Regions from separate parts of the Bradyrhizobium sp. BRP23 genome, predicted to be linked through region 4. Evidence: predicted binding sites of a transcription regulator. Region 4 holds the regulator's gene; each other region holds the start of a gene.
The links. Region 4 encodes LexA, which represses DNA repair genes until DNA is damaged. Its sites were predicted from a motif close to TGTTCNNNNTGTGTTCNG; they were not measured.
Positions count from the first base shown of each region.

Region 1: recA (recombinase RecA) is a predicted target of LexA. The motif match lies at 2,260-2,277, and genes of this name have one in related genera.
Region 2: rmuC (DNA recombination protein RmuC) is a predicted target of LexA. The motif match lies at 1,554-1,571, and genes of this name have one in related genera.
Region 3: I6F24_RS35350 (PA0069 family radical SAM protein) is a predicted target of LexA. The motif match lies at 1,816-1,833, and genes of this name have one in related genera.

Region 1 covers NZ_JADYVW010000002.1:67,249-71,458, forward strand. Annotated here, with positions in the region: gene I6F24_RS04555 (hypothetical protein) at 1-238, shown strand, start outside; gene I6F24_RS04560 (hypothetical protein) at 269-457, opposite strand; gene I6F24_RS04565 (DUF2798 domain-containing protein) at 692-943, shown strand; gene I6F24_RS04570 (hypothetical protein) at 1,519-1,689, opposite strand; gene I6F24_RS04575 (hypothetical protein) at 1,845-2,045, opposite strand; gene recA (recombinase RecA) at 2,369-3,457, shown strand; gene I6F24_RS04585 (hypothetical protein) at 3,557-4,210, shown strand, end outside.
Region 2 covers NZ_JADYVW010000005.1:87,545-91,754, reverse strand. Annotated here, with positions in the region: gene fmt (methionyl-tRNA formyltransferase) at 1-768, opposite strand, end outside; gene def (peptide deformylase) at 905-1,432, opposite strand; gene rmuC (DNA recombination protein RmuC) at 1,602-2,801, shown strand; partial or broken gene I6F24_RS15265 (GIY-YIG nuclease family protein) at 2,935-3,236, shown strand; gene I6F24_RS15260 (MFS transporter) at 3,432-4,210, shown strand, end outside.
Region 3 covers NZ_JADYVW010000024.1:41,419-45,628, forward strand. Annotated here, with positions in the region: gene I6F24_RS35340 (ribonuclease HII) at 1-73, opposite strand, end outside; gene I6F24_RS35345 (VOC family protein) at 151-606, opposite strand; gene I6F24_RS35350 (PA0069 family radical SAM protein) at 631-1,794, opposite strand; gene I6F24_RS35355 (phosphoketolase family protein) at 2,005-4,210, shown strand, end outside.
Region 4 covers NZ_JADYVW010000008.1:180,980-185,189, forward strand. Annotated here, with positions in the region: gene glp (gephyrin-like molybdotransferase Glp) at 1-1,070, shown strand, start outside; gene lexA (transcriptional repressor LexA) at 1,247-1,948, shown strand; gene I6F24_RS22645 (hypothetical protein) at 2,338-2,772, shown strand; gene I6F24_RS22650 (GAF domain-containing protein) at 2,991-3,932, shown strand; gene I6F24_RS22655 (ComEC/Rec2 family competence protein) at 3,939-4,210, opposite strand, start outside.

The sequences.
Region 1 (4,210 bases), on a different contig from region 4:
GGATCTCGCCGAGCGGATGGCGCGCCGGCGCAAGGCGGCCGGCAAGCCCGGCCAGTCCGCCGGCGATGGCTATCTGCGCGAGACCTTCACGCTGCCGCGGGCGGCGGCACGGGAGCGGGCGCAGGCCTTCTTCGCCCGCTACCCCAAGGCCGGCTATATGAGCGAGGTCGAGACCTGGCGCGAATTGCCCGGCGGCGATATCGAGTTCACCATGCGTCGGCTGCCCAGCGCCGACTGACGCGCGCTATGACGCAGAAGGCGAAACGGTTCAGGCCGTCTTTCGCCCGATCGCCTTCAGTTCGCGGTCGATGCGCAGCTGCACGCGCCGGATCGCCAGCAGGTCGATCCTGGTCTCGGTCTTGCCGGTCTTGATTCGGTCGCCAATGCGGAACTGCCATTGCCAGATTCCGGGAATCGCCGTCTTGGCGATGGTGAACTCGACGCCCCTGTGATTCATGGTCACCTCCCACGATTCACCCTTGTGCCTGCAAACATGTTGGTCGTCGCAATATTCCGCGGGCAAGAAAAATGTCGCCCGCGCCTCCGTGGTTCTCCGACCATGAACAAAGTTCCTGGAGCCCGGCCGGGGTGCATCCGGCGGTCCCGCATCGCGGTTCCAATCGAAGCGCCGGATCCGCTCGACGGCATGTGCCTTGCTTGCCGATCACGGGCAAGCAACCATGGGCGCCTCATGCTCGGCATTCCCCGCCGCTACTCGCATTTCGTCTTCGGCATCATCCAGTCCGGGCTGACCTCGCTGATCGCGGCGGGGATCGCCAGCTTTCCCGCCGGCAGCCCGATGCTCTTCGTGCGGCACTGGATGGTGTCCTGGCTGATCGCATGGGCTGCGATGCTGCCGGTCGTGCTGCTGGCGGCGCCCGCGATCCGCGCCTTCTCGCTGCGCCTGACGCAGGAGGAGCAGGAGCCCCGCGCTGGCCGGTAGCCGGGCGACCCTAGCCGGCTGGCTGACGACAGCCTGACAGGCGGACCGCCGGCAGGTGCGCGATCGAAAGGCCGCACACTGGCCCCGTACCGGTCCCAATTTCGACATGCGTCCGCACCACTGCGGACACACCCGTCGGCAAGATTTTATCCGTTCGGCGCAGCCATGGGGGAAACGTGGCGCGCCGGAAACGGGGTGGCATCATATGGATAACGTAGAGCGGTCATTCGCCGCCGCGACGGCGGCTGGCTTCGTCGTGCTGGTGATAGGTCTGGTTTTGCTGGCGGTGCTCTAGCAGGCGCTGCTGCAGACGGAACTGACGTGCTGGGCCGTCCTATCGAAGGCGCCGGCGCGCCTTGCCTCTCAAAAGTGGCAAAACAACCCCATGCACAGTAGGGGTCCTGGCGATTTCATCGCTTCGCCAAGGGGTTGCTGGTAGTATTTAGCTACCTGGTGCATCCGCGGTCGCGGCGCCCCGACCGGCGATGCCGATCGGAGGTTCCGGGCAAGGAACAGAGCGGAGTGCCGCATCGCGGGCGGGCCTGGCCCGCTCCGGACGGCGGTCCTGGCAGTGCCTAATGAACCTTGATCTCGTTCAGCGGCAGACGGAGCTCGGCGGCGCGCTCTTCGCGGTCCTTCTTGCGGAACTCGTTTTCCTTGCGCTCGAACTTCACCATCTCCTCGTGGGCGGCGTCCAGCAGCGGCTTTCGCCTCAGTGTGTCGTGGTGCGTGTCGTTGTTCGTCATGACCAGAGATCCCCAAAAGTTGCGGTCCCATCCCCACAGAAGGCCCGAGACCGCGAAAGGTTCGGTGCCGTAGGATTACGGAAACATGACGGCGCCCCGGTCGCGCGTCGTTGATCCCGGTCATGTTCGCTTCGAGGAACCCGGCGCAGGCCCGGCTATTTCGGCGGCTGCAGCCCTGGCGATTTGACCCAATCGTTCAGATGATTGGCAACGTCGGCCTGGCGCGCCTTCTTGAGCAGCGCGTCCCGCTCCGGCCCGGGAGGTAGCTTGGACGCCTGCTCGCGGACCTGCTTCACCCATGCCGACAGCCGGTCCTGAAGGGTCAGTTGCTGCTTGAAACGTCGTCGCTTCAACATGGCGCGCTCTTTCCTTGCGAGGAGGCGGGAGCGCGAGGTCAGCGTTCTCATCACCGATAGTGGCCAGGGTCCGCGCGGTGATGATGCATTAGGATCCAGAAATGGATCCGCGTCTGTTCAGTTGTGCACTCAGTGCCTACGGCGTGACGATCCAGCATGGCAGGTTCGACCAGCTCCGTTGTCTCTTGGTCCAGTTAGAAAGACAAATCCGCAAAAGAACATATTGCGAACTGAGAACAAATGGGGTACATTGCTTTTATCGCCGAGCTGCCTCGCAACCGTTTGTCCCTCACGCGAATCCTCGCCATAAGGAGCACGACCCAATGTCCGCAACTGCCCTGCGTATCGTCGAAGGATCCTCCATGGACAAGAGTAAAGCTCTGGCCGCCGCGCTCTCCCAGATCGAGCGGCAGTTCGGCAAGGGCTCGGTGATGAAGCTCGGCAAGAACGACCGCTCCATGGACATCGAGGCGGTGTCCTCCGGCTCGCTCGGGCTCGATATCGCGCTCGGCATCGGCGGCCTGCCCAAGGGGCGCATCGTCGAGATCTACGGGCCGGAATCGTCCGGCAAGACCACGCTGGCGCTGCATACGGTGGCGGAAGCGCAGAAGAAGGGTGGCATCTGCGCCTTCATCGATGCCGAGCACGCGCTCGATCCGGTCTATGCCCGCAAGCTCGGCGTCAACATCGACGAGCTCCTGATCTCGCAGCCCGACACCGGCGAGCAGGCGCTGGAGATCTGCGACACCCTGGTGCGCTCGGGCGCGGTCGATGTTCTCGTGGTCGATTCGGTGGCGGCGCTGGTGCCGAAGGCCGAGCTCGAGGGCGAGATGGGCGATGCGCTGCCGGGACTTCAAGCACGGTTGATGAGCCAGGCGCTGCGCAAGCTCACGGCCTCCATCAACAAATCCAACACGATGGTGATCTTCATCAACCAGATCCGCATGAAGATCGGTGTGATGTACGGCTCGCCGGAAACCACCACCGGCGGCAATGCGCTGAAATTCTACGCCTCCGTCCGCCTCGACATCCGCCGCATCGGCGCGATCAAGGAGCGCGACGAGGTGGTCGGCAACACCACGCGCGTCAAGGTGGTCAAGAACAAGCTGGCCCCGCCGTTCAAGCAGGTCGAGTTCGACATCATGTACGGCGAGGGCGTCTCCAAGATGGGCGAGATCCTCGATCTCGGCGTCAAGGCCGGCATCGTCGAGAAGTCCGGCGCCTGGTTCTCCTATGACAGCCAGCGCCTCGGCCAGGGCCGCGAGAACGCCAAGGCGTTCCTGAAAGGCAACCCCGACATCACCGCCAAGATCGAGACCGCGATCCGCCAGAACTCCGGCCTGATCGCCGAGCAGATCCTGGCCGGCACGCCGGAGCGCGACGCCGACGGCGAGGAGCCGGCGGACGAGTAAGACCTAACGCGAAAATTTTTCGCGAGGAGCGGGCACTGAGGACGTTGAGTTGCCGACGTCTTCGGTGCCCGTTTCGTGTTGCGTGAGGGCGCGTCGACGATGAAGCGTGTGATTCTGACTAGTTCGTCCGGCGTTGGTCTCACCTATGCCGGTCGTGCTGACATGGTCGTCCCGTTGATCTTTCGGTTCGTTTGGGGGCCGTTGCCTACGTCGCACCACCTCGAGGACTATCTTACGGGAGGCTATTACAGGGGCGATCCGGAGGTGCGGTGGTCCGATCTTGTTGGCCGGTTGCCTCAGACCGGTCTCGCGCACAAGGAGACTGGCCTGGTTTGGTTTTGCGAGACCTATGGCGTCGAGTTCATCGAGCTGTGGTTCGACCCTGAGCCTAACAGTCAATTGCAACTGATCTGGATCCTGGACTATTTGCGGTCCCATCCATCGATCACCCATTGTCTTAGACTGCGACGAGTCAATTTCGATCTGCGCGAAGCGGACGGCCCGCAACTTCGCGATCGTACGGTGCGGGAATCGGAGATCGCAGAGTGCGACTTCGAGATAGCCAACATGGCCTGGGAGGCGTATCGGGCGCCGACGCCTGAACTTTGCTTCGGGTTGCTGACAAGGGATTTACCCAGGCTACCTTTCCTGAAGCCGGCTCTGGAAGCGTTGCTAGCTGAACTGCCGTCACCAATCACCGGATTGGGCGCGACGGAGGCGCGGCTTATCGAGCTGATTGCAAGGGGGCACAAC
Region 2 (4,210 bases), on a different contig from region 4:
GGCGCCTTGCGCCAACTCGCAACGCAGGATTTTGACGCGGGCATCGTCAAGCTCGCTCCAGGCGCCGGGGAAGGGCGAGAGGCCATGGACGTGGCGCAGCACCGCGCGCGCGGGCCTGGTCCAGTCGATCCGCGCCTCGGCCTTCTCGATCTTGGCGGCGTAGGTGACGCCGTCCGCGCTCTGCGCCTTGAGCTGGAGCCCGCCGCGTTCGAGCGCGGCCATCGCGCGCACCATCAGGTCGGCCCCCAACCGGGACAGGCGATCGTGCAGGTCGAGCGCGGTCATGCCGTCGGTGATCGCGATGCGCTCGGCCATGGCGACGTCGCCGGTATCGAGGCCGACATCCATCTTCATCACCATCACGCCGCTCTCGGCGTCACCTGCCATGATGGCGCGGTTGATCGGCGCAGCGCCGCGCCAGCGCGGCAACAGCGAGGCATGCAGATTGTAGCAGCCGAGTTTTGGCGCATCGAGGATCGCCTGTGGCAGGATCATGCCATAGGCGACGACGACGGCCGCGTCCGCATCGAAGGCGCGGAACTCCGCCAGCGCCTGCTCGGTCTTCAGCGTCTTCGGCGTCAGCACGGGAATGCCCAGCTTTCGCGCGGCCTCCTCGACCGGGGTCGGCTGCAATTGCAGGCCGCGCCGGCCGCCCGGCTTCGGCGCGCGGGTGTAGGCGGCCGCGATCTCGTGGCCATGCGCGACCAGCTCGAGCAGCGTCGGCACGGAGAAATCGGGCGTGCCCATGAAGATGAGGCGGAGGGGCATGTGACGAGACAATCCTTGAAACGAGCAAGGTACTCGTCATGGCCGGGCTTGTCCCGGCCATCCACGTTCGTCCTGCTCGCGGCGGCAAAGAACGTGGATGCCCGGGACAAGCCCGGGCATGACGGCGGAGGAATTATCACTCCGCCGCGCGCTTGGCGGCTTTCTCGAACTTCTTCATGACGCGGTCGCGCTTGAGCTTGGACAGATAGTCGACGAACAGCACGCCGTTGAGATGGTCGATCTCGTGCTGGATGCAGGTGGCGTAGAGGCCTTCGGCATCCTCCTCGTGCACCTTGCCGTCGAGATCGGTGAAGCGCACGCGCACCTTCGCGGGACGCTCGACCTCCTCGTAATATTCCGGGATCGACAGGCAGCCTTCCTCGTAGACCGACAGTTCCTCGGACGAGGCGATGATTTCAGGATTGATGAAGACGCGCGGCACGTGCTTGGTCTCGCCGCTCTCGTCACGCTTGGCGAGATCCATGGTGATGAGACGCAAGGGTTGCGCGACCTGGATCGCCGCCAGCCCGATGCCGGGCGCGTCGTACATGGTCTCGAACATGTCGTCGGCAAGCTTGCGGATCTCCGCCGTGACCTTCTCGATCGGCTTGGAGACCAGGCGCAGCTGCTTGTCGGGCAGGATGATGATTTCTCTGAGGGCCATGGCCGCGATTTAAGCCGCGCGCCGGATGCGGTCAATGCGGCCAGGAACCCGTTAACCCCTCGCTAACCATAAAACTTCACCTTTCATTAACCATGAAAATTAGGGGGCGGTTAACCCAGAATGTTCCCTCTTCGTTCGCGAGAGCGCAGCGAATCGGCTACAAGGCGGCATGAACGAGATCATTGTCATGCTGGGCGACTGGCCGGTGCGCATCGTCGATGCGCTGATCGGCTTCGGTGCGCTCGTCCTCATCCTGCTGGTTGTGATTGCGGTTGTGATCGCGCGCTCGGGGCGGCGTGGCGCGGAACTCGCCATGGCGAACGCAATCCGTGCCGACGAGCTCGAGGAGCGGCTCGCCCAGGTGCTGCACGCCCAGAGCGAGGCCTCGGGGCGGGTCGACGCCATGACCCAGGCGCTCGCCGGCCGCCAGGCCGAGATGGCGCGCGCGGTCAACGAGCGGCTTGATTCGGTGACGCATCGGGTCGGCCAGTCCATGGAACATTCGACCCGCAACACCATGGAGAGCCTGCGCGCGCTGCATGAACGGCTCGGCATCATCGACAACGCGCACAAGAACCTCACCGACCTCACCACGCAGGTGACCACTCTGCGCGACGTGCTCGCCAACAAGCAGTCGCGCGGCGCCTTCGGCCAGGCGCGGATGGAGGCGATCGTCCAGGACGGTCTGCCCAAAGGTTCCTACGAGTTCCAGTTCACGCTCTCGACCGGCAAGCGACCGGACTGCGTCGTGTTCCTGCCCGACCAGCGCCCGCTCTGCATCGACGCGAAGTTTCCGCTGGAGGCGATGACGGCGCTGCACGACGCCCGCACCGACGAGGAGCGGCGCGTTGCCACGCAGCGGCTGCGCGGCGACGTGATGAAGCATGTCAGCGACATCGCGGAAAAATACCTCGTCACCGGCGAGACCCAGGAGATGGCGCTGATGTTCGTGCCGTCGGAATCGGTCTATGCCGAGATCCATGACGGCTTCGACGACGTGATCCAGAAGGCCTATCGCGCCCGCGTCGTGCTGGTATCGCCGTCGCTGCTGATGCTCGCGATCCAGGTGATGCAGCAGATCATGAAAGATGCGCGCATGCGCGACGCCGCCGACCAGATCCGCACCGAAGTGATCAAGCTCGGCGACGATCTGGGGCGCCTGCGCGACCGCGTGCTCAAGCTGCAAAAGCATTTTGCCGACGTGAACGAGGACGTCCGCCAGGTGCTGATCTCCGCCGACAAGATCGAAAAGCGCGCAGGGCGAATCGAGGAGCTCGATTTCAGCAAGAGCGATGGGCCGGAGGCGCCGCGCCTGGTGGCGACGGGAGCGGCAGAGCTGTTTCCGCGCAAGCTCCAGGCGGGGGAGTGAGACTAGGGCACACTGTCGTGCCCCGCGAAGGCGGGGCATCCAGTACGCCGTGACGATCGTTGTTAAGCCGACGTGCCGGTGTTTACTGGATCGCCCGCCTTCGCTGACGATGACGGCGGAATGGAAGGCGAAGATGGATCCACGCCAGTACTACGTGTACATTCTCGCCAGCCGAATTGGCGGCACGCTCTATATCGGCGTGGCGAACGATCTCATCCGCCGGTGGCGCAGCACAGGTTGAAGGTCATCGAAAGCTTCACGGAAAAGTACGACGTCGCCCGACTTGTCTACTTCGAGCAGTTCGACGATCCCGAGAATGCGATCAAGCGGGAGAAGCGGTTGAAGAAGTGGAATAGGGCCTGGAAGGTCCGCTTGATCGAGCAGCATAACCCAAACTGGGATGACCTCTATCCTGGGATAGCCGGACCGTCATGATGGCGTCATGCTCAATGTCATGCCCCGCGAAGGCGGGGCATCCAGTATTCCGCGGCCCGTGTGGTTGAACCGAGACGCCGCGGAGTACTGGATCGTCCGCCTTCGCGGACGATGACACCGAGCGTGTTGGAAGCTCTCCCGTCTCACCAGCTACCGCGAGAGTCTTTTCTCCCAGAATCTGCTAACACGCCCCCCATGACCGCACCCGACGCGACCTCCCCCGCCGCGACTTCCACCGCCTCGCCCTCCTGGCGCGACAGCCTTGCTGTTTACCTGCAGCCGCGGGTGCTGATCGTGCTGTTTCTCGGCTTCTCCTCGGGGCTGCCGCTGGCACTGTCGGGATCGACGCTGCTGGTGTGGATGGCCGAAGCCGGGGTCGATCTTGGAACGATCGGGCTGTTTGCGCTGGTTGGAACGCCATACACGCTCAAGTTCCTGTGGGCGCCGCTGGTCGATGCGCTGCATGTGCCGTTGTTCACGCAGGCCTTCGGACGTCGCCGCGGGTGGCTGGTGTTTGCGCAGCTGCTGCTGATCGGCGCGATTCTGCTGTTGGCGCTGACCGATCCGGCACGTTCGCCGCTGCTGGTCGCGCTTGGCGCGCTGCTGGTCGCGACGATGTCCTCGACGCAGGACATCGTGGTCGATGCTTTCCGCGTCGAGAGCCTGCCCGAAAGCGAGCAGGCCGCCGGCATGGCCGCCTATGTCGCCGCCTATCGCATCGGCATGTTGGTATCGACCGCAGGCGCCCTGTTCATCGTCACCGGCTTCGAGGCGATCGTCCCGCGTGGCGCCGCCTGGATGTGGGGCTATGTGGTGATGGCGGCTCTGGTGCTGATCGGCACGGTGACTGCGCTGGCCGCCACCGAGCCCGCACAATCCGCGCGCGCCGAGGCCGCCACGCAGGACGATGGCGCGCTCACGCGGGTGTTCCATGCCGCGCTGGGCGCGTTCTCGGAATTCCTGCGACGCAAGGA
Region 3 (4,210 bases), on a different contig from region 4:
GCACAGCCTTCGGCGGGGCCTTTTTCTTCGGCGCGGCTTTGGCTGGGGTCTTGGCGGAGGGGTCCCGAATCATGGCCGGGATCGTGCGCCAGGGGGCTTCGCCAGCGCAACCGGGAACCCAGGATATTCCCGTTATTCAGGCCAGCCGCCCTACTCCGCCAGATGCACCCGCCGGTCCTCGCCCACCTCGATGCCGGGTGCGACCACGACTTCCCAGACATGTGCATCGGGATCGGCAAAATAGCCGCAATAGCCGCCGTAATCGGTCGCGTGCGCCGCCTTCAGCAAGGTGGCCCCCTTCTCGACGGCGAATGCCAGCACCTCGTCGACCTCCTCGCGGGTCACGCAATTCCAGGCAAGCGTCATGCCGCGAAAGGTCGTGGGCCTCGGCTGGTCCTCCAAGGACGCGTCCGCCGCGAGCCGATCCCAGTGATAAAGCGCTAGCACCGGACCGCCGGTGTCGTAGAACGCAACCGCCTCGCCGGTCTCCTTCAGCCGGCGCGAGAAACCGAGCGCGTCGTAGAAGGCGATGCTGGCGCGGATGTCGTTCACACCGAGCGTGATGACGGTCAGCCGCGGCACCGGCACGGTGAGTTCCTTGAGCATGCGACACCTCTTGCACGTGTCCGCTCAAAACAGGCTGAGCTGATCACCGTTCCGCTTCGGCCGCGCAAAGTGATCAATGGTCAGCTTGGAGCGCCGCTTGTTGAGGCCGAGTCGCTCGCAGGCGATCTCGAAGCGGCGGCCGATGGTCCAGGCCATCGGTCCGGTGCCCTTCATCCGCTCGCCCCATTTGGCGTCGTAGTCGCGCCCGCCGCGCATGTCTCGGATCAGGGTGAAGACGTGGCGATAGCGGTCCGGATAGTTCGCCATCAGCCATTCGCGGAAGAGATCGCGCACCTCCAGCGGCAGCCGCAGCAGCACATAGGCGGCTTCCTTGACCCCGGCATGGGCGGCGGCATCGAGGATGCGCTCGATCTCGGAATCGTTCAGTGCGGGGATCACGGGCGCGACCATTACCGTGGTGGGAATGCCGGCGTCCGAGAGCTGCTTCAGCGCCTCCAGCCGTTTCGGCGGCGTCGCGGCCCGCGGCTCCATGGTGCGCGCCAGCTTCGGATCGAGCGAGGTGACCGAGATCGCGACCTTGGTGAGGTTGCGCTTGGCCATCCGCTGGAGAATGTCGATGTCGCGCAGCACCAGCGCCGACTTGGTGACGATGCCGACGGGATGCCCTGCGCGCTCCAGCACTTCCAAAATGCCGCGCATGATTTTGCGCTCGCGCTCGATCGGCTGGTAGGGATCGGTGTTGGTGCCGATCGCGATCATCCGCGGCTCGTAGCCGGGAGCCGCAAGCTCCTTCTCGAGCAGCGAAGGCGCCTCGGGCTTCACGAACAGTTTTGACTCGAAGTCGAGCCCCGGCGACAGGCCGAGATAGGCGTGGGTCGGCCGCGCGAAGCAATAGACGCAGCCGTGCTCGCAGCCGCGATAGGGATTGATCGAGCGGTCGAAACCGATGTCGGGGGAATCGTTGCGGGTGATCACCTTGCGCGAGGTGTCGACGGCGACACTCGTCTTGAACGGCGGCAGCTCGTCCAGGCTCTGCCAGCCGTCGTCGAAAGCGACCCGCGCCTCGGCCTCGTAACGGCCGCTGGCGTTGGACTGCGCGCCCCGCCCTCGCCGTCGCGCGCGGTCGATGGCGACGCCAAGCTCGGGGAAATCTGAAGGCGCACCCGCCGGCTCGGAGGGCGCCGTGACCGGCGGGTGCTTGAGAGCATGAGAGGATGCTGGACTCATGCAGCCAAGATAGCACGACATAGGAACAAATCAAGAACACAAACCAAAAACGTGAAAACAACCCCATGCACAGTAGAGCTGCCCAAACTTCGCGCGCCTGCCTTTGACCTCACGCAACACGGCCGTCACGACCATCCCGTTTCATGCCCGACGGATCGATCGCCCCGGAACCGGGTTGGTGACGATCGCGAAGTGAAGGTCGGCAGGAACATGACAATCCAACAAAAAACGGCCGAAGCGAGCAGCGACCTCGATCTGCTCGATCGCTATTGGCGCGCCGCCAACTACCTCTCGGTCGGGCAAATCTACCTGCTCGACAATCCGCTGCTGCGCGAGCCGCTGCGGCCCGAGCACATCAAGCCGCGTCTGCTCGGACATTGGGGCACGACGCCGGGGCTGAACTTCATCTATGCCCATCTCAACCGCGTCATCCGGGCGCTCGATGTCAGCGTGATCTATGTCTGCGGTCCCGGCCATGGAGGTCCGGGCATGGTCGCCAACACTTATCTCGAAGGCAGCTACAGCGAGATCTATCCCGATATTGCGCGCGATGCGGACGGATTGCGCAAGCTGTTCAGGCAGTTCTCCTTCCCCGGCGGCATCCCGAGCCACGCGGCGCCGGAAACGCCGGGCTCGATCCACGAGGGCGGCGAGCTCGGCTATGCGCTGGTGCACGCCTATGGCGCCGCATTCGACAACCCGGATTTGATTGTCGCCTGCGTGGTCGGCGACGGCGAGGCCGAGACCGGCCCGCTCGCTGCGTCCTGGCACTCCAACAAGTTCCTGAACCCCGCCCATGACGGCGCAGTGCTGCCGATCCTGCATCTCAACGGCTACAAGATCGCGGGCCCCACCGTGCTCGGGCGGATGCAGGACGCGGAGATCCGCGACCTCTTCCGCGGGTTCGGCCATGAGCCGCTGTTCGTCAGCGGCGACGATCCCAAATTGATGCACCAGGCCATGGCCGATGCGCTCGACGTTGCATTCGCCAGCATCCGCTCGATCCAGCAGCATGCCCGCGACGGCCGCACAAGCGTCGAGCGGCCGCGCTGGCCGATGATCGTGCTGCGCAGCCCCAAGGGCTGGACCGGCCCGAAGGAGGTCGACGGCAAGAAGGTGGAGGGCTTCTGGCGCGCGCATCAGGTACCAGTCGCAGGCTGCCGCGAGAACCCGGAGCATCTCAAGGTGCTCGAAGACTGGATGCGCAGTTACGAGCCGGAAAAGCTGTTCGATGGCAACGGCGCGCTCGTTGCCGAGCTTCAGGCGCTTGCGCCCGAAGGCGTCAGGCGCATGGGCGCCAATCCGCATGCCAATGGCGGCGTGCTGAAGAAGGAGCTGAAGCTGCCCGACTTCCGCAGCTTCGCGATCGAGGTGACGCAGCCCGGCGAAGTCGTTGCGGAAGCGACGCGCGAGCTCGGCAAATTCCTGCGCGATGTCATCCGCCTCAACGCGAAGGAGCGCAACTTCCGCATCATGGGCCCGGACGAGACGGCATCGAACCGGCTCGACGCCGTGTTCGAAGCCACCGAACGCGTCTGGATGGAGCCCACCGAGCCTTACGACGTGCACCTCGCCCAGGACGGCCGCGTCATGGAGGTGCTGAGCGAGCATCTCTGCCAGGGCTGGCTGGAGGGCTATCTGCTCACCGGACGGCACGGCTTCTTCTCCTGCTACGAGGCCTTCATCCACATCGTGGATTCCATGTTCAACCAGCACGCCAAATGGCTGAAGGTGACGCGGGAGCTGCCGTGGCGGCGTCCGATCGCCTCGCTCAATTATCTGCTGACCTCGCATGTCTGGCGCCAGGACCATAACGGCTTCAGCCATCAGGACCCCGGTTTCGTCGATCTCGTCGCCAACAAGAAGGCCGACATCGTCCGCATCTACTTCCCGCCGGATGCCAACACGCTGCTCTGGATCGCCGACCACTGCCTGCGCACCTATAACCGCATCAACGTAATCGTCGCCGGCAAGCAGCCGGCGCCGCAATGGCTGTCGATGCAGGACGCGGCGACGCATTGCGATGCCGGCATCGGCATCTGGACCTGGGCGGGCACGGAGGACGGAAAGGGCGAGCCCGACGTCGTCATGGCCTGCGCCGGCGACGTGCCGACGCTGGAGACGCTCGCTGCCGTCGACCTCCTACGCAAGGCGCTGCCGGACTTGAAGATCCGCGTCGTCAACGTCGTCGACCTCATGACGCTGCAGCCGAGGGAGCAGCATCCGCACGGCCTGTCCGACCGCGACTTCGACAGCCTGTTCACGCGCGACAAGCCTGTGATCTTTGCCTATCACGGCTATCCCTATCTCATTCACCGGCTGACCTATAATCGCACCAACCATGCCGGCATGCATGTGCGCGGCTTTGCCGAGGAGGGCACCACGACGACGCCCTTCGACATGGTCGTGCTCAACG
Region 4 (4,210 bases):
CGGAGGCGATGTCGGCGATGGACGGCTATGCCGTGCGCACGGCCGACGCGGCAAACGATTCGAGGTTGACCGTCGTCGGCGAGGTCGCGGCGGGCCGGCCGTTCGCGGGAAGCGTCGGCCCCGGCGAAGCCGTGCGGATCTTCACCGGCGGCGTCGTTCCCGACGGCGCCGATGCCGTCGTGATCCAGGAGGACACGGCTGCCGACGGCAAACATGTGACGATCAAGGAAGCCGCCATTTTCGGCCGGCACATCCGCCCTGCAGGCGTCGACTTCCGCGAAGGCGACGTGCTGCTGCGCAAGGGAATCCGTCTCACCGAGCGCGATCTCGCCCTTGCCGCCGGAATGAATCATCCGCATCTCGCCGTCATCCGCCGCCCGAGGGTTGCCGTTCTCGCCACCGGCGACGAGCTCGTGATGCCGGGCACCACGCCTGGTCGCGGCCAGATCGTCTATTCCAACGGCTATGCCCTGCATGCGCTCGCCCGCAGCGAGGGCGCCGAGACCATCGACCTCGGAATTGCCGCCGATACACTGGAGGCGACGTCCGCCGGCATCCGCCGCGCGCGCGAGAGCGGCGCCGACATCCTGATCACGACCGGCGGTGCCTCGGTCGGCGACCACGACCTGGTCCAGCAGGCGCTCAAGGGCGAAGGCATCGCGATGGCGTTCTGGAAGATCGCGATCCGGCCGGGCAAGCCGATGATGCACGGTCGGATAGGCGCGATGCGCGTGATTGGCCTGCCCGGCAATCCCGTGTCGTCCTACGTGTGCGCCTTCCTGTTCATGGTCCCCTTGATTCGCGCCCTGTCGGGCCGTTCAGCGATTCATCATCGGCGCGAGCGCGCCGTGCTGGGCCGCGATCTCGCCGCCAACGACCAGCGCGAGGACTATCTGCGTGCGCGGCTGGAGGAGCGCGACGACGGCACGCGCGTCGCCCTTCCGGTCAGCCATCAGGACTCCTCCCTTCTTGCGAATCTCGCTGCGGCACAGGTACTTCTGGTGCGCGCACCGTTCGCGCCGAAGGCCGAGGCCGGCACGCCTTGCGAGGTGCTCCGGCTGCCCGTCTGAGCCGCCCAGCCACACGCATTCCGCGAGCTTGGCCGCGTTCACCATAAATTAAGCAGTTGCGGAACACATATCGAACATATAGTGTCCGTTCATGATTTGTTTCGAGGATGTAGCGGCTTAGTGCCGGCTTCATCGTGTCGGAATCGAACGACATCAACCGGGGGACTTTGGTCGAGATGTTGACGCGCAAACAATACGAGCTTCTGCGGTTCATCAGCGAACGTCTGAAGGAAAGCGGCGTGCCGCCGTCCTTCGACGAGATGAAGGATGCGCTCGACCTGCGCTCGAAGTCAGGCATCCATCGCCTGATCACTGCGCTCGAGGAGCGCGGCTTCATTCGCCGCCTGCCCAACCGTGCCCGTGCCATCGAGGTGATCAAGCTGCCCGAGCTCCAGGCCGCCGCCGGCAATCGCCGTGGCTTCACCCCGAGCGTGATCGAGGGCAATCTCGGCAAGGTGCGCGCGAGCTCCAGCCCGCCCGCGGACGAGGGCGAGCGCCCCGTCGCGGTGCCCGTGATGGGCCGCATCGCCGCCGGCACGCCGATCGAGGCGCTGCAGACCCGCAGCCATACCATCAGCGTGCCGCCGGACATGCTCGGCTCGGGCGAGCACTACGCGCTCGAAGTGCGCGGCGATTCGATGGTCGAGGCCGGCATCCTCGACGGCGACATGGCGCTGATCCAGCGCAACGAGACCGCCAATACCGGCGACATCGTGGTGGCATTGATCGACGACGAGGAGGCCACGCTCAAGCGCTTCCGCCGCCGCGGCGCCTCGATCGCGCTCGAGCCCGCCAATGCCGCCTACGAGGTCCGCATTCTTCCGCCGAACCGCGTGAAGATCCAGGGCAAGCTGATCGGGCTTTACCGGAAGTACTGATACGGGAAACATCAAGCGCCGCGCGCGTTTCGATCGGCATCGGCGATCCAGGATCGGAGCGGATACTTGTCCGCTCCGGCTGGACGGTTTCTCTGGTTCTGCGCCGGCTGTCCGGTCCATCTTCCCGCGCGACATTCGCCCGCGCAGGCGCGCAGCAATCTCGCTCTGCTTCACCGGTAGAGTTGTGCCGGCAGTGCTGATAGCTCCGGCCGAATGCAAGGACGCGAGGTTTGTTCCTATCGAATCCGGGAAAGATAATGTGATCGCGCGCTGCGGACGCGAGCCGCAGATTTGCCCATAACCGAGCAGAGCGTTGTATGCTTCCACTCTGATAGAGGCCTGCGCCTCGAAAGAGACGCGGGTCGCTATCCCAGCATGAGGAGCACCCGATGTGTGACTACAGCCTGCATGCCGTCGCGACGCGCCCCGCCGAAGTCGGCGAGACGATCGTCACGACAACCTTCCGCGGCACCTCGACGCGCGGTTTCGCTTCCGAAGCCGATCCCTCCGTCGCGGTCTGTCTGCTGCCGGGGACGGAGCTCGCTTTCGCCGACAACGTCCGCTACGACAACCGCTGGATCTGGACGCGCACCGTGAACTCTCGCGTCGGCAAGTTCGGCAAGATCGACCCGCACATTCCCGATCGCCATCATGACGCGATCGAATTCCCCGACGGCAAATACGTGCTGGTGACGCAGCTCGTCGAAGGCCAGCGCGCGACCGTGCTGCAATTGCCGGTGACGCAGCCAGCCCCCGAGCGCGAGCACAAGCCGCAGATCGTCGCCGACACGCGGCCCACGATCACGCGCCTGCCGATCGGCTGACGCCCTTCGGCCGACAGGCCGAGCCCGGGATTGAAATTGCCGTCGCCGGCCGAAGGCCGGCGAGCCCGGCAAGTTTGTGTTTCAGGACATTCGATCGGCGAGCCCACCGCCGCGCCTCGTCGTCGCACGAAGTTTGGGCCGTGCTGCCCGCATTTTGAACGTCCGCTCCGCAGCCAAATGACCGATGCTGTCGTGGTTTGAGGCGGCGGACACGCTCGATGAAGACCTTCATTCGCGTCGTTGAACTTTGGGTACCCGACCGGACGCGCATGCGGCTGGAATTCGGCGGCGGCCTCTACGACGATGGGCTGTCCGCGTTCAAAGCCGTCAGCGAAGAGCTGCACTTCGGATATGACGAGGGACTTCCAGGCAAGGCCTGGGCCTGTGGCCACCCCGTCATCCTCACGAAATTCGCCAACTCCTATTTCAAGCGGACCGATCAGGCCGCTGCGGCCGGCCTCACCTGCGGCGTGGCGGTGCCGGTGTTCGCGGGCGAATTCCTGCAAGCCGTGCTGGTGCTGTTCTGCGGCGACGACGAGGCGCATGTCGGCGCGATCGAACTCTGGCACAACGATCCTGATCTCTCGCATGAGATGGGGCTCGTCGATGGCTATTACGGCACCGCGGACATGTTCGAATTCAACTCCCGCCACACCAGATTTCCGCGCGGCTTCGGCCTGCCCGGACGCACCTGGAAGGCGGGCCTGCCGCTGATCATCAAGGACTTGCACGACGCCAAGAGTTTCCTGCGCTGGGAGGACGCCGCCAAGGTCGGGATCAATCTCGGCGTCGGCGTGCCCTACCGAACCGGTACCGACCAGACCTGGGTTCTGACATTCCTCTCCGCGCAGGCAACGCCGATTGCGCGACGCTTCGAGATCTGGGTCCCGAACGAGGACCGTTCGGCGCTGGTCTTTCGCGCCGGCGATTGCAGCGCGCAGACCGACCTCGCCGCACGCTATGCGGCGCAGTCCATCGCCAGGGGCGAAGGCAGCATTGGCGGCGCCTGGGCCGCCGGCATGCCCGCGCTCAACGACGATCTCACCCGTGACGGCTCGATCGCCGGCTCCGAAGCCTGCGCAGCCGGGCTGAGCCGAATGGTGGCCCTGCCGGTCATCGGCAACGGAGGGCTTGACGCCGTGCTGGCCTGGTATTTGTGATCCGCGTCAATCGTCGGCCTGCAAGTCGGCCTCCGATGGCGTTGCGTCCCGGTTGCGGGGCACGGCCGCCTTCGGCACGAGGCTGCCGTCGAAATCTCCCTCGCCGGCGCCGGCCGGCAGCCAGGGACGGCTTGCTCCCCTCGTCCTCACCGCCTGCACTGAAAAGCCCTCGCCGCGTCTCGTCAGAGCCAGTGCGCCCTGACTGGCAAGACGCGCCCGATCGACCACCATCGCCGCGCAATCGGGTGGCGCAGGCCGCGCCGTCACCACCAGCGCGG